Linked DNA regions of Prochlorococcus marinus str. MIT 0917. The protein of the gene in region 1 binds, or shares a complex with, the protein of each later gene. Links are inferred from orthologs where the notes say so. Each region holds a gene or a part of one and is shown in the gene's direction. Other genes may lie near its edges.

Region 1 (8,564 bases):
TGTTACCATCCCATCTGCATTTTGTTCTCTGGTGACAAGAACTTCGACTGTTAATCCTTTTGGGAAGCGCTCTTTTAAATTTGTAATTACACCTAGACCGCATTCATTTTTCGGCATAAATCCAGGAGCTTTTCCACCTATATCTACATAAATACCATCACTTTCAACTGCTATAACTGAACCTTTTGCAATTTCTCCTGTTGTCCCGATTGGTTGATTTTCTTCTAAGGCTGCTAAGAATTCGTCTTCATCAAAATCAAATTCATCAACGGTTCTACTTTTTTGATTAAAAACATTTTGATCATCAAAATCTTCAATATTTTTTTTATAGTCAGAATTTTTTTCAGATCTAAGAAGATCTTCCATTGTGGTTGCCTGGAAACTATCGCTAGAGTCTTCCTGTATTAACTTTTGCTGTTCAGGTGCCTTATTTAATTTAGAAATTTCTTTTTTAGCTAGAACTTTTTCATCAAATCTTTTATCTTTAGTTTGTTCAGATAATTCTTTATCAGATGATCCTTCATTAATTAATTCTTCCTCAGTCTTTCTACTGATATGCATAACCTGCAATGGTTTGCGCGGTGCATTTATTGCCGGCCTTGGGGAGTCGCTTTTTTAGGCTGAGGATCTGACCCGGCCATAATACCCTTCGTAGTAAGTGAAACATTCTTACAGTCAAGGGTAAGTTGTTTTTTAATTATTAGGAGATTTCTATCATTTTTCAAACTCGTCGATTTGAGCATTTGACCTGGCCTGAGGCTTCTAAAGCCGCTTCAGAGAAGGGGTCTACATTGGTTTGGCCCTTTGGTGCATGTGAACAACATGGACCTCATTTACCTTTAATTACTGATACTTTTTTTGCTGAAAATATTTTAATCAAGACTCTTCAAGCGTTGCCTGAAAATTTGCCGATATGGATGATGCCATCTCAATCCATTGGTTTTTCTCCTGAGCATCAAGCTTTTCCAGGAACTTTGTCCTTATCAGCTGATGTTTTGCTTTCAATGGTTACTGATGTTGGCCAGCAAATAGCTTCTATGGGGTTCAATAGATTAGTTTTTTTTAACGCTCATGGCGGGCAAATTGGTCTGCTACAAGCGGTTTCAAGACAATTGAGAATTCAATGCCCTTCACTAGCTGTATTGCCTTGTTTCCTTTGGAGTGGTGTCCCAGGATTAGATCAACTTCTACCGGAAAAGGAGGTAGAAGAAGGTCTTCATGCGGCACTAGCGGAAACAAGTCTTATGTTGCATATGGCTGGAGATTTGGTACGAAATGATTCTTACTTACAGAAAAAGGATGTAGATCAAGAAAAAGTTAATATTCCAAAGGGTTGGAGCCTAGAGGGCGCCTCTCCATGTGCATGGCTTACTGAAGATTTGAGCTCTTCTGGAATTATTGGCGATGCAAGTTCTTCAAATTCTGCATTGGGTGCCGCTTTGGAAAATGCCCTAATAGATCATTGGAAGTCCCTATTCGCAAGCCTTTTGGACAGTGATTGGCCTCCAGTCATGTCTTGAAGACCTGTTTCTAGCAGTTAAGTTGTGGTAACTGAACTACCATTTTGCTTTTAATTCTGTAAGATCACTCAGATTGACAAATTTCTAATAGATCTATGCAAGCTTTTGCATCCAACAATTTAACCGTAGAAAAAGAAGGGTTGGTTTCTGACTCTCTTCCTGATTTCACCTCTGAATCTTACAAAGATGCATATAGCAGAATTAATGCAGTTGTAATCGAAGGTGAGCAAGAAGCTTATTCAAATTTTCTTGATCTCGCCAAGTTGATTCCTGAACACGCTGATGAGCTGGTTAGGCTTGGAAAGATGGAAAAAAAACATATGAATGGGTTTTGTGCGTGCGGAAGAAATCTTGCCGTAAAACCTGATATGCCTTTTGCAAAAACCTTCTTCTCAAAACTCCACAATAATTTTATAGAGGCTTTTAATGCTGGCAATACAACTACTTGCCTTCTAATTCAATGTATTTTGATTGAATCTTTCGCAATATCTGCTTATCACGTTTACATACGTGTAGCTGATCCTTTTGCAAAAAGAATTACAGAAGGTGTTGTTCAAGATGAATATTTACATTTGAATTATGGTCAAGAATGGCTTAAGGCAAATCTTGAATCAGTCAAAAAAGATCTAATGAAGGCTAATAAAGAAAATTTGCCTTTAATAAAATCAATGCTTGATGAAGTATCAAATGACGCGGAAGTTCTTCATATGGATAAGGAAGAGTTGATGGAAGAATTTATGATTGCGTATCAAGATTCCCTTTTAGAAATAGGTTTAGATAATAGAGAAATCGCAAGAATGGCTCTTGCTGCAGTGATTTAAGGATTTTCAATTTACATTTTTCTGTTTGGATCCATTCCTCAAGAACTTTAAGTTCTTGAGGAATTCTTTTTTTTGTGACCTTGGTGGTCTAACCTTCAAACTTGGATAAATATTTAGTTTCAATTTTGATCTTTCTTGGTGCAAAATGTTTGGGCTAATTGGACATTCAACAAGTTTTGAAGATGCCAAGCGCAAGGCATTGGGCTTGGGGTATGACCATATTGCTGAAGGTGATTTGGACGTATGGTGTACTGCACCTCCTCAGTTGGTAGAACATGTAAAAGTCGTAAGTGCGATTGGAAAGACTATTGAGGGAGCATATATAGACTCATGTTTTGTCCCTGAGATGCTAGGTCGCTTCAAAACTGCAAGAAGAAAAGTTTTGAATGCAATGGAGTTGGCTCAAAAAAAAGGGATCAACATCACCGCTCTAGGTGGATTTACATCAATAATTTTTGAGAATTTTAATTTGCTTCAAAATCAACAAGTTAGAAATACTACTCTTGATTGGCAAAGATTTACTACTGGCAATACTCATACGGCTTGGGTGATTTGTAGACAGTTAGAGCAAAATGCACCTCGAATAGGAATTGATTTGAGTAAATCAAAAGTAGCTGTTGTTGGGGCTACTGGTGATATTGGTAGTGCTGTTTGTAGGTGGCTTACCAATAGAACGGGTGTTTCTGAACTTCTTTTAGTTGCTAGACAGCAAAAGCCTTTAGTTGAACTCCAGTCTCAACTTGGCGGGGGTGAAATTCTTACCTTGGATCAGGCTTTACCTGAAGCAGATATTGTGATTTGGGTTGCAAGCATGCCAAAAACCTTAGAAATTGACCCATCTAAAATTAAAAGACCCTGTTTAATGATTGATGGTGGATATCCTAAAAATTTAGGAGAGAAGTTTTCAGGACCTGGTATTCATGTATTAAAGGGTGGAATAGTTCAATTTTTCAAAGATATTGGTTGGAGCATGATGGAGCTCGCTGAGATGGAAAATCCTAAAAGAGAAATGTTTGCGTGTTTCGCTGAGGCAATGCTTCTTGAGTTCGAGAATTGTCATACCAATTTCAGTTGGGGGAGGAATAATATTACTTTGGAGAAGATGGATTTCATTGGCCAAGCTTCTGAAAAGCATGGATTTTCTGCTGTTGGTTTGAAATCAAATATTCAGACATTAACTGTCTGAATATTTGGTTACTTTTAATTATGGCTAGACGTTTTCTTCTCGAATTTGAAAAACCTCTTGTTGAGTTAGAGAATCAGATTGATCAAATCAGAGAATTAGCAAGAGATTCAGAGGTTGATGTAAGTCAGCAACTTCTTCAATTAGAGACACTTGCAGCAAGAAGGCGAGAAGAAATATTTAATGCACTCACACCAGCTCAAAAGATTCAAGTAGCTAGACACCCTCAAAGACCTAGCACACTTGATTACATACAGATGTTTTGTGACGATTGGGTTGAGTTACACGGCGACAGGAACGGAACTGATGATCAAGCTCTCATAGGAGGGTTAGCGAGAATAGGTCAAAAATCTGTCCTTTTAATTGGACAACAAAAAGGTAGAGATACAAAAGAGAATGTTGCTAGAAACTTTGGCATGGCAAAGCCAGGAGGGTATAGAAAGGCTTTGAGGTTAATGGATCATGCTGATCGCTTTAGTTTACCAATAATCTCTTTTATAGATACTCCTGGAGCTTATGCGGGCCTCATAGCAGAAGAACAAGGCCAGGGAGAGGCAATTGCGGTGAATTTGCGTGAAATGTTTAGGCTTAAAGTTCCCATAATTGCAACTGTAATTGGCGAAGGTGGTTCTGGAGGTGCTTTGGGGATAGGTGTCGCAGACAGGTTGCTAATGTTTGAACATAGTGTTTACACAGTCGCAAGCCCTGAAGCGTGCGCTTCGATTTTATGGAGGGATGCTGGCAAGGCTCCAGAAGCAGCATCATCATTAAAAATTACTGGACCTGACCTTATGAAATTAGGAATTGTTGACGAGGTTTTAAAAGAGCCTTCTGGGGGGAATAATTGGGCCCCGCTTCAGGCTGGAGAAACTTTAAAAAATGCTCTTGAGAAGCATTTATCCGAATTATTGGCTTTATCACCTAATGAATTGAGAGATAATAGATATTCCAAATTTAGAAAAATGGGAAAGTATTTGGAATCTCAGTCTATCGAAAGCGAAATTTCAGTTTAAAGTTTTAATGTTTGCTTCTAACTTTTTTGTCAACAGTATTAATCACAGGCGCCTCAAGAGGAATTGGGAAAGCAACTGCTAAGGCTTTTGCTAATTCTGGATGGGATTTGCTACTTCTAGCTAGATCTGAAGATGACCTAGAAAAAATTGTCGAAGAAATTGAAAACAATAAAATTAAGGTCTTCTACAAATCCATTGATCTTAGTAATCCTAAAAATATATCTAAGGGAATAGCTGAATTAATGAATAATGGCTTGATTCCCTCAGTTCTAATAAATAATGCTGGAGTTGCTTGGACTGGAGATCTTTTATCCATGCCACTTGAAAAATGGGAATGGATTATTCAAATGAATCTCACCAGTATCTTCCAGGTTTGCTCCGATGTAGTTCCTTTCATGAGAAAAAAAGGGGGATTAGTTATAAACGTTAGTAGTCATGCTTCTCGAAATGTTTTTCCACAATGGGGTGCCTATTGTGTTTCCAAAGCAGCTTTAGCAAGTTTTACAAAATGTTTGGCAGAAGAAGAACGTAAGAATTTAATACGAGCATGCACACTTACTCTTGGATCTGTAAATTCATCTCTTTGGGATTCTGACTCTGTTGGTATGCAATTTGATAGAGATTCGATGCTATCAGTTGATCAAGTTGCATTTGAACTGTTACATCTTGCTAGTCAACCGATTAATCAAATTATCGAGGATGTAACTCTGATGCCTTCTGCAGGGGCACTTTAAGCTTAGAGAAATTATAAATTATATCCTTGATTAATTTTGCTCTCTTATTTCGCGTACAAGAGATTCAACTTTATTGATATCTTTAATACCTGGAGATATCTCTAGTCGACTAGAGGCATCAACTCCATCAGGTCTAAGCTTAGAAAAAATTTCAGGTATTATTTCAGCAGATATTCCACCAGCTAAGATCCAAGGAGCTTTAAAAGTTTTATTAATTAGTAAGTCTATTGGGACTCTATTTCCAGTCCCTCCAAGTGATTTATTATCCCAGGCATCTATGAGAATAGCATCAATATTCTTCTCGTATTGACTTATTTTTTCTAAATCATGAATAGATTTTAACCTGAAAGCTTTCCATAATTTTATTGTTGGAAATTTATTCTTTAATTCACGACAATAATCAACTGATTCATTCCCATGTAATTGGATTACTGATGGAGGGGTTGATCTGTTATTTATACATTTGACTTCCTCTAGTTTTTCATTTGCTATTACTAGTACTTTTTCAATAATTGAAGAAGCTTTTTCTACTTCATTAAAAATTTTTATACATTCTTCTTCTTCTACAAAACGAGGTGAATTTTTAACGCCAATAACTCCAATAGCATTTATTTTTAATTGAGCTATAGATTTTGCTTGTGAAGCCTTTGTTAGTCCACAAATTTTTATTGCTGTTGACGTTTTAGAAGTGGATTTTCTGATCATTACCAGAACTTTTATTAGGATTGATTTAAATAGATTTTATTGAGAGATTGGAGGAATTTAAGCTTGGGTAGTTGGGAAGTTATGAAAATCAGAGGTATTCCTTTGAGAATCCATCCAAGTTGGTTTTTGGTCTTCTTATATTTTACTTTGTCAGCCAGAGATCAGTTCGAGTCTCTTTTGGATGGTCAAGCATCTGTATGGAATGGATGGGTGATTGGTGCTTTGACCTCTTCTCTTTTGTTTATATCTGTTTTATTGCATGAATTGGCTCATTCTTTTGTGGCAATTGGAGAAGGTCTAAAAGTTAGAAACATAACACTTTTTTTTCTTGGAGGTATGGCAAATCTTGAAAATGAATGTCCGACATCAAAAGGAAGTTTTAAAATCGCAATTTCAGGTCCCGCTGTTAGTCTTTTATTGGCTTTCTTAATGCTTTTATTAAGTAATAATTTATCAGTATCAAATATCATTCTGTCTAATTTATTTAAACAGGTTGGTAGTCTCAATCTTTTGATAGGTGTATTTAATTTGCTTCCGATAATTCCTCTTGATGGGGGCATAATATTAAAATCTTTAATTTGGTACTTTACAGGGAGTAAAAGAGCAGGGATTAAAGGAGCTATAGCTTCTGCAAGATTAATTTCTTTTCTAGCTATTTTTATTGGTATATTAAACTTATTTAGGGGCAACTTATATATTGCAATTTGCTTTTCTATAATTGGTTTATTTGTTTTTTCTTCATCTAAATCACAGAGCCAAATTATTCAAATACAAAAGATATTATCTGAATTACATGTAAATCAAGTTTGTAGTCGTTCATACAGGGTTCTAGAGGATCATTTGCCTGTGAAAGTTTTATCTAAATATAGTTCATTGAATAAAGCTAATATCTTGAATGAAGAATGGATTCTATTGTGCAGAGAAGGGCGATGGACCGGCTATGTTAATGAAAAAATCTTACAGAATATTTCTGTTCAATACTGGGATAAAAAATTTCTTTATGAGTTTTCTTCCCCAATAAATGAATTGCCATCAATTAGTGACAAAGAATCATTATGGAAGGCAATAATAAAAATAGAAAAAACAAATTATGGAAGACTACTGGTCCTATCAGTTTCTGGCCTTCCTCTTGGAACTTTAGATAGAGTAGATATAGGCAAAGCAGTACTAAAAAAAATAGGATTGAATCTTCCAGATCAATTAATTAAAATTGCAAGAAAAGATAATATTTATCCAATAGGATTAAATCTATTTAATATTGCCCAATCAATGGCTTCTAGTGATTTAGAAAAGGATCAATAATGATTTATTTTTTTGAATTTATCTATAGCCAAACTTTTTATTATCTCTTGATCTTTTTCATCTAATGTATAATTAGATAACTTTATGTTGGGCCATGTTTTGCCTATAGATTGTTTAAGAAAATTTATCACTTTCTCTTTCTCTTTGATTTCATTTTTTATCTTTGGTGGATCTGCGTTGAAAACTTTTTTCCATAATTGTTTTGACGGTTCCATTAAGATTTCTCCATGCTGAAGCAAGTGCCCCTTTTTCCAGTACTGAGCACTTCCAATATGCTTGTTTTTATCTTCATCAACCAAGTCAGCTAGTGTTGAAGTTGAAAAACAATTACTATTAGATATATTCACAGGTTGATTCCCAAAAAATAGATCTACGCCAGCTTTTTTAAAACCATCTTTTAGCCATTGCGTTGTCTTTAAATATGATTCTTTTTTATTTCTCGGTGGATATTTCCATATAAGAGCGTAAGTGAGTCCTCTGCTATGAAGAACAGCTTTCCCTCCACTAGGTCTTCTTACAATTTTTAACTGTTCATTTTTTAAAAGTTCAATCCATTTCCTTGGCAGTTCTTTTTGATTTTTTCCAATGGATAACCAGTCTCCATCCCATGTGTAAAAACGTATTGCCATATTAAAATTATGGTAAGTGAATGATTTCTCTAATAGGAAGAGATCAATTGCCATTTGCTCTGGCCCACTTAATTCAAGAGGATTTAAATAAAGGACTTCTTCTATATTGTTCATTTTAATTTTTAGTTTTTCATCATAAAAACGTCAGTTTATTTATACTCCTTTATTTATTTTCTTTTTGAATTTATAAATGCATTGGAAAAAGTCAAAGAATTGATTCCATTATTAATTAAGTTACCATGAAAAAATCGAGACATTTTAATTTGATTTGGGACAACCTCAACGAATCGAAGAGCCATTCAGAAGGAAGCGTTCAAAAAGAATTAACAAAAGCATTCCTTCAGTAAATAAAAAAATTGATGCTTTTACTAAAGTTTCTGAATTTCAGAAAGAAGAAGTTAGGCGAGAGCTTCTATATAGCTATGTGGGATTAATTTTGAAGTGTGGATTATTTATTGTATTTTCAACTAGCCTCGTGAACTTAGGACTTGCTTCTCATCAACGCGTGAATAGAAATCTAGAGTTGTCATATCTATTAGAAAAAGAATCAAAAAAACTTCACAAGTTAAGACTACGTTTTGATGAAATGTTTACTAATGGTGGAGAACAAAGTTTCTTTAAGGAGCAAGATCAGTGGATTACTCCAAATAGTGTCAG
Region 2 (2,907 bases), 1.7 Mb from region 1 along the record:
CGATTGTTGATACGATTCTAAGAAGAATGCCTGATTACATTAATCACATATGTCCCCAATTTAGTCGTACAGATATTAACTTCCAGAGAGTTCCGACCATTGATACTTCAAATCCATTTATTTGCAGAAATATTCCAACACCCGACGAAAGTTTTGTAATTATCCATTTCAGAAAAGGTTCAAGAGAAAAATGGGGGATTGACTTCCAATACTTATTAGGAATGATACACGATTCATTCATGTCAAGTCCTACAAGTATTGTTGTTAATGGTGGAAAAATGGGATTTGCTATGGAACTTATTCTTACACCAATTATTCATAAAATGATAGAAGAGAAAAAAGCTGCAGGATAATAAAATCTATCTATCTATATAGATAGATACAAACCAATTAAATATATTTTTAATAGAAAAAATTAATAAATCATGTCTATTAATATATGCTTTACTTTTATACTTTTATATTTCATATCTTCCATTTCGATAGAAGATATACACACCATGATAATAAGTGAAAAGAAATTAATATTATTTGCCATCTCTGGTGTCCTTTATTTGTTATGCATAGGATTATTAAATGAGAAAAAAGATATCATAGATTTAATAATCAATAATTCCTTTTCAATGGTTATTATCTTTACACTAATGTATTCTATAAGTTATATAAGTTATAAGATTTTTGGAATAAATTCATTAGGAATGGGTGATATAAAACTCTCTTCGTTTAGTACTATATGGCTTGGAATTGAATTGAGTCTTATATCATTATGCATTTCATTTTTACTTTCAGCCATATATAGTTTGCATGGAATACTTACTAAAAAATTTATACCATTACAACAATATCCATTTGCACCATTCCTATCGATTGGGATATTTTGTTCTTGGATTATAGATAAGATTTAAGCGTTCTAATCCCTTTAAAGGGACTCAAGGTATTAAATTAAATTCAATCACAAAAAATCTGTGTCATTATTCGACTGGTTTGCTGATAGAAGGAAAGGCCAGTTTGTTGGCAAAGTCACTCAGGAATCTGAAGAAAGTGATGGACTATGGGAAAAATGTCCAGAATGTGGGCAAGTAGTTTATAGAAAAGATTTAATAGACAATTGCAGTGTTTGTAGTAATTGTGGGCATCACAATCGAATAGATAGCGAAGAGAGAATAAGAATAATTACTGATCCAAATACATTCAAATCAATCAATAATCATTTAACTCCAGTTGACCCTCTGGGTTTTAAAGATCGACGAGCTTACGCAGATAGGCTCAGAGAAAGCCAAGCTAGCACTGGTCTAAAAGATGGAGTTTTAACAGGGACATGCGAAGTTAATTCTATTCCTATGGCATTAGCCGTGATGGATTTCAGATTCATGGGTGGCTCAATGGGATCTGTTGTAGGAGAGAAGATCACAAGACTTATCGAACACTCAACCAAAGAGAAATTGCCATTGCTAATTGTTTGCGCATCGGGTGGTGCTCGAATGCAAGAAGGAATGTTAAGCCTTATGCAAATGGCAAAAATTTCAGGAGCGCTTGAGCGACATAGAGATGCTCAGTTACTTTATATGCCTTTACTTACACATCCCACCACTGGAGGCGTTACAGCTAGTTTTGCCATGCTTGGAGATTTAATACTTGCAGAACCCAAAGCACTTATTGGATTTGCAGGAAGAAGAGTAATTGAACAAACACTTAGAGAAAAACTTCCTGATAATTTCCAAACAGCTGAATATCTTCAAGATCATGGTTTCGTAGATACCATTGTCCCTAGGACAGAACTTAAAGAAACTTTGGCAAAGATACTTCGATTACATAAGACACAAGAAGTAAAGTTACAAACTAATGCATAAAACGAATCGAAGGTTAAAAATAAACTTGATTATCTTGTGAATATCTTAGTCCTAATATTAATTATTTTATTTAATAGGACAAACATAATATATGCGGCCAATATTAATTGGATTGAAGTTAGTAAAACGCCATCAGGAATTCAATATTTAAATAAAGATAGTATTGATATTAAAGAAAAAAACATAATAGAAATAACAACGAAATACATAAAAATCGACTCAAGTACTTCAAATGAAATAGAGGAGAATATTTACATAATGAAAATCAATTGTTTGACTAATAAATTCAAAGATATTTCAGTTAATGGTAAAAATAATTTAACCGCAAAATGGGAAGACCCAAATGGGGATAAACTATTAGATGATGTGATTTCAGATAGCTGCGAAAATGATTAAACTCATCAATTATTTAAAAGAATGATCAATACAGTTCAACCATTACGTATAGCAATTGCAGGACTAGGTTTCGGTGAAAGTGTTCATATCCCTGCAACATTATCTAATAAGAATATTGAGCTTGTGGGGTTGTGGCATCCTCGAACAGAAAGGCTCAAAGAAGCCTGCAATAAGTACAATCTTCATGCCTACGAGACCTGGGAGGATTTAGTCACTGATTCCAAAATAGATGGAATAATTATAGCTACTCCACCAGCTCCAAGATACGAGCTTGCACTAGAAGCAATAAAAGAAGGAAAACATCTTTTACTAGAAAAGCCAACTTGCCTAAACTCTGAAGAGGTAAAAGAGCTTCAAAGAAATGCCCTAAAAAGAAATTTAAAAATAGCTGTCGATTACGAATATCGAGCTGTTCCTCTGTTCATGCAAGCAAAGCGAATAATTAACGAGAAGAAACTAGATGAACCTTATTTTGTAAAACTAGATTGGCTAATGAGCAGCAGAGCTAATCCAGATAGACCATGGAATTGGTATTCAGACGAAGATTCTGGTGGAGGGGTATTGGGCGCGTTAGGTACCCATGCTTTTGACATGATTCATTGGCTAATTGGTCCAACTCATTCATTAAGCGCAATAAATTCAACTTCAATCAAACAAAGAT

What was found. The genes of interacting proteins can lie anywhere in the genome.
Region 2: the proteins of O5637_RS10620 (region 1) and accD are in contact, whole or in part, in a solved structure (PDB 8UXZ), measured with the Escherichia coli proteins. The link is inferred for Prochlorococcus marinus str. MIT 0917 from one-to-one orthologs.

What each region holds. Positions count from the first base shown.
Region 1 is NZ_CP114784.1:1,894,960-1,903,523, forward strand. Bases 2,665-5,542 are described here. They hold O5637_RS10620 (acetyl-CoA carboxylase carboxyltransferase subunit alpha), read left to right. Parts: upstream 2,665-3,547; coding sequence 3,548-4,537; downstream 4,538-5,542. Other genes in these bases: O5637_RS10615 (long-chain acyl-[acyl-carrier-protein] reductase), read left to right, coding at 2,665-3,527; O5637_RS10625 (SDR family oxidoreductase), read left to right, coding at 4,564-5,271; O5637_RS10630 (phosphoribosylanthranilate isomerase), read right to left, coding at 5,302-5,542. In the rest of the region: O5637_RS10600 (S1 RNA-binding domain-containing protein), read right to left, coding at 1-561; O5637_RS10605 (creatininase family protein), read left to right, coding at 744-1,520; O5637_RS10610 (aldehyde oxygenase (deformylating)), read left to right, coding at 1,616-2,341; more of O5637_RS10615, read left to right, coding at 2,487-2,664; more of O5637_RS10630, read right to left, coding at 5,543-5,976; O5637_RS10635 (site-2 protease family protein), read left to right, coding at 6,040-7,278; O5637_RS10640 (lipoate--protein ligase family protein), read right to left, coding at 7,272-8,021; O5637_RS10645 (hypothetical protein), read left to right, coding at 8,176-8,564. UniProt on the Escherichia coli protein: Component of the acetyl coenzyme A carboxylase (ACC) complex. First, biotin carboxylase catalyzes the carboxylation of biotin on its carrier protein (BCCP) and then the CO(2) group is transferred by the carboxyltransferase to acetyl-CoA to form malonyl-CoA.
Region 2 is NZ_CP114784.1:196,738-199,644, reverse strand. It holds accD (acetyl-CoA carboxylase, carboxyltransferase subunit beta), read left to right. Parts: upstream 1-965; coding sequence 966-1,850; downstream 1,851-2,907. Other genes in the region: O5637_RS01035 (Gfo/Idh/MocA family protein), read left to right, coding at 2,268-2,907; O5637_RS01040 (hypothetical protein), read left to right, coding at 1,887-2,246; O5637_RS01050 (prepilin peptidase), read left to right, coding at 426-905; O5637_RS01055 (phosphoribulokinase), read left to right, coding at 1-353.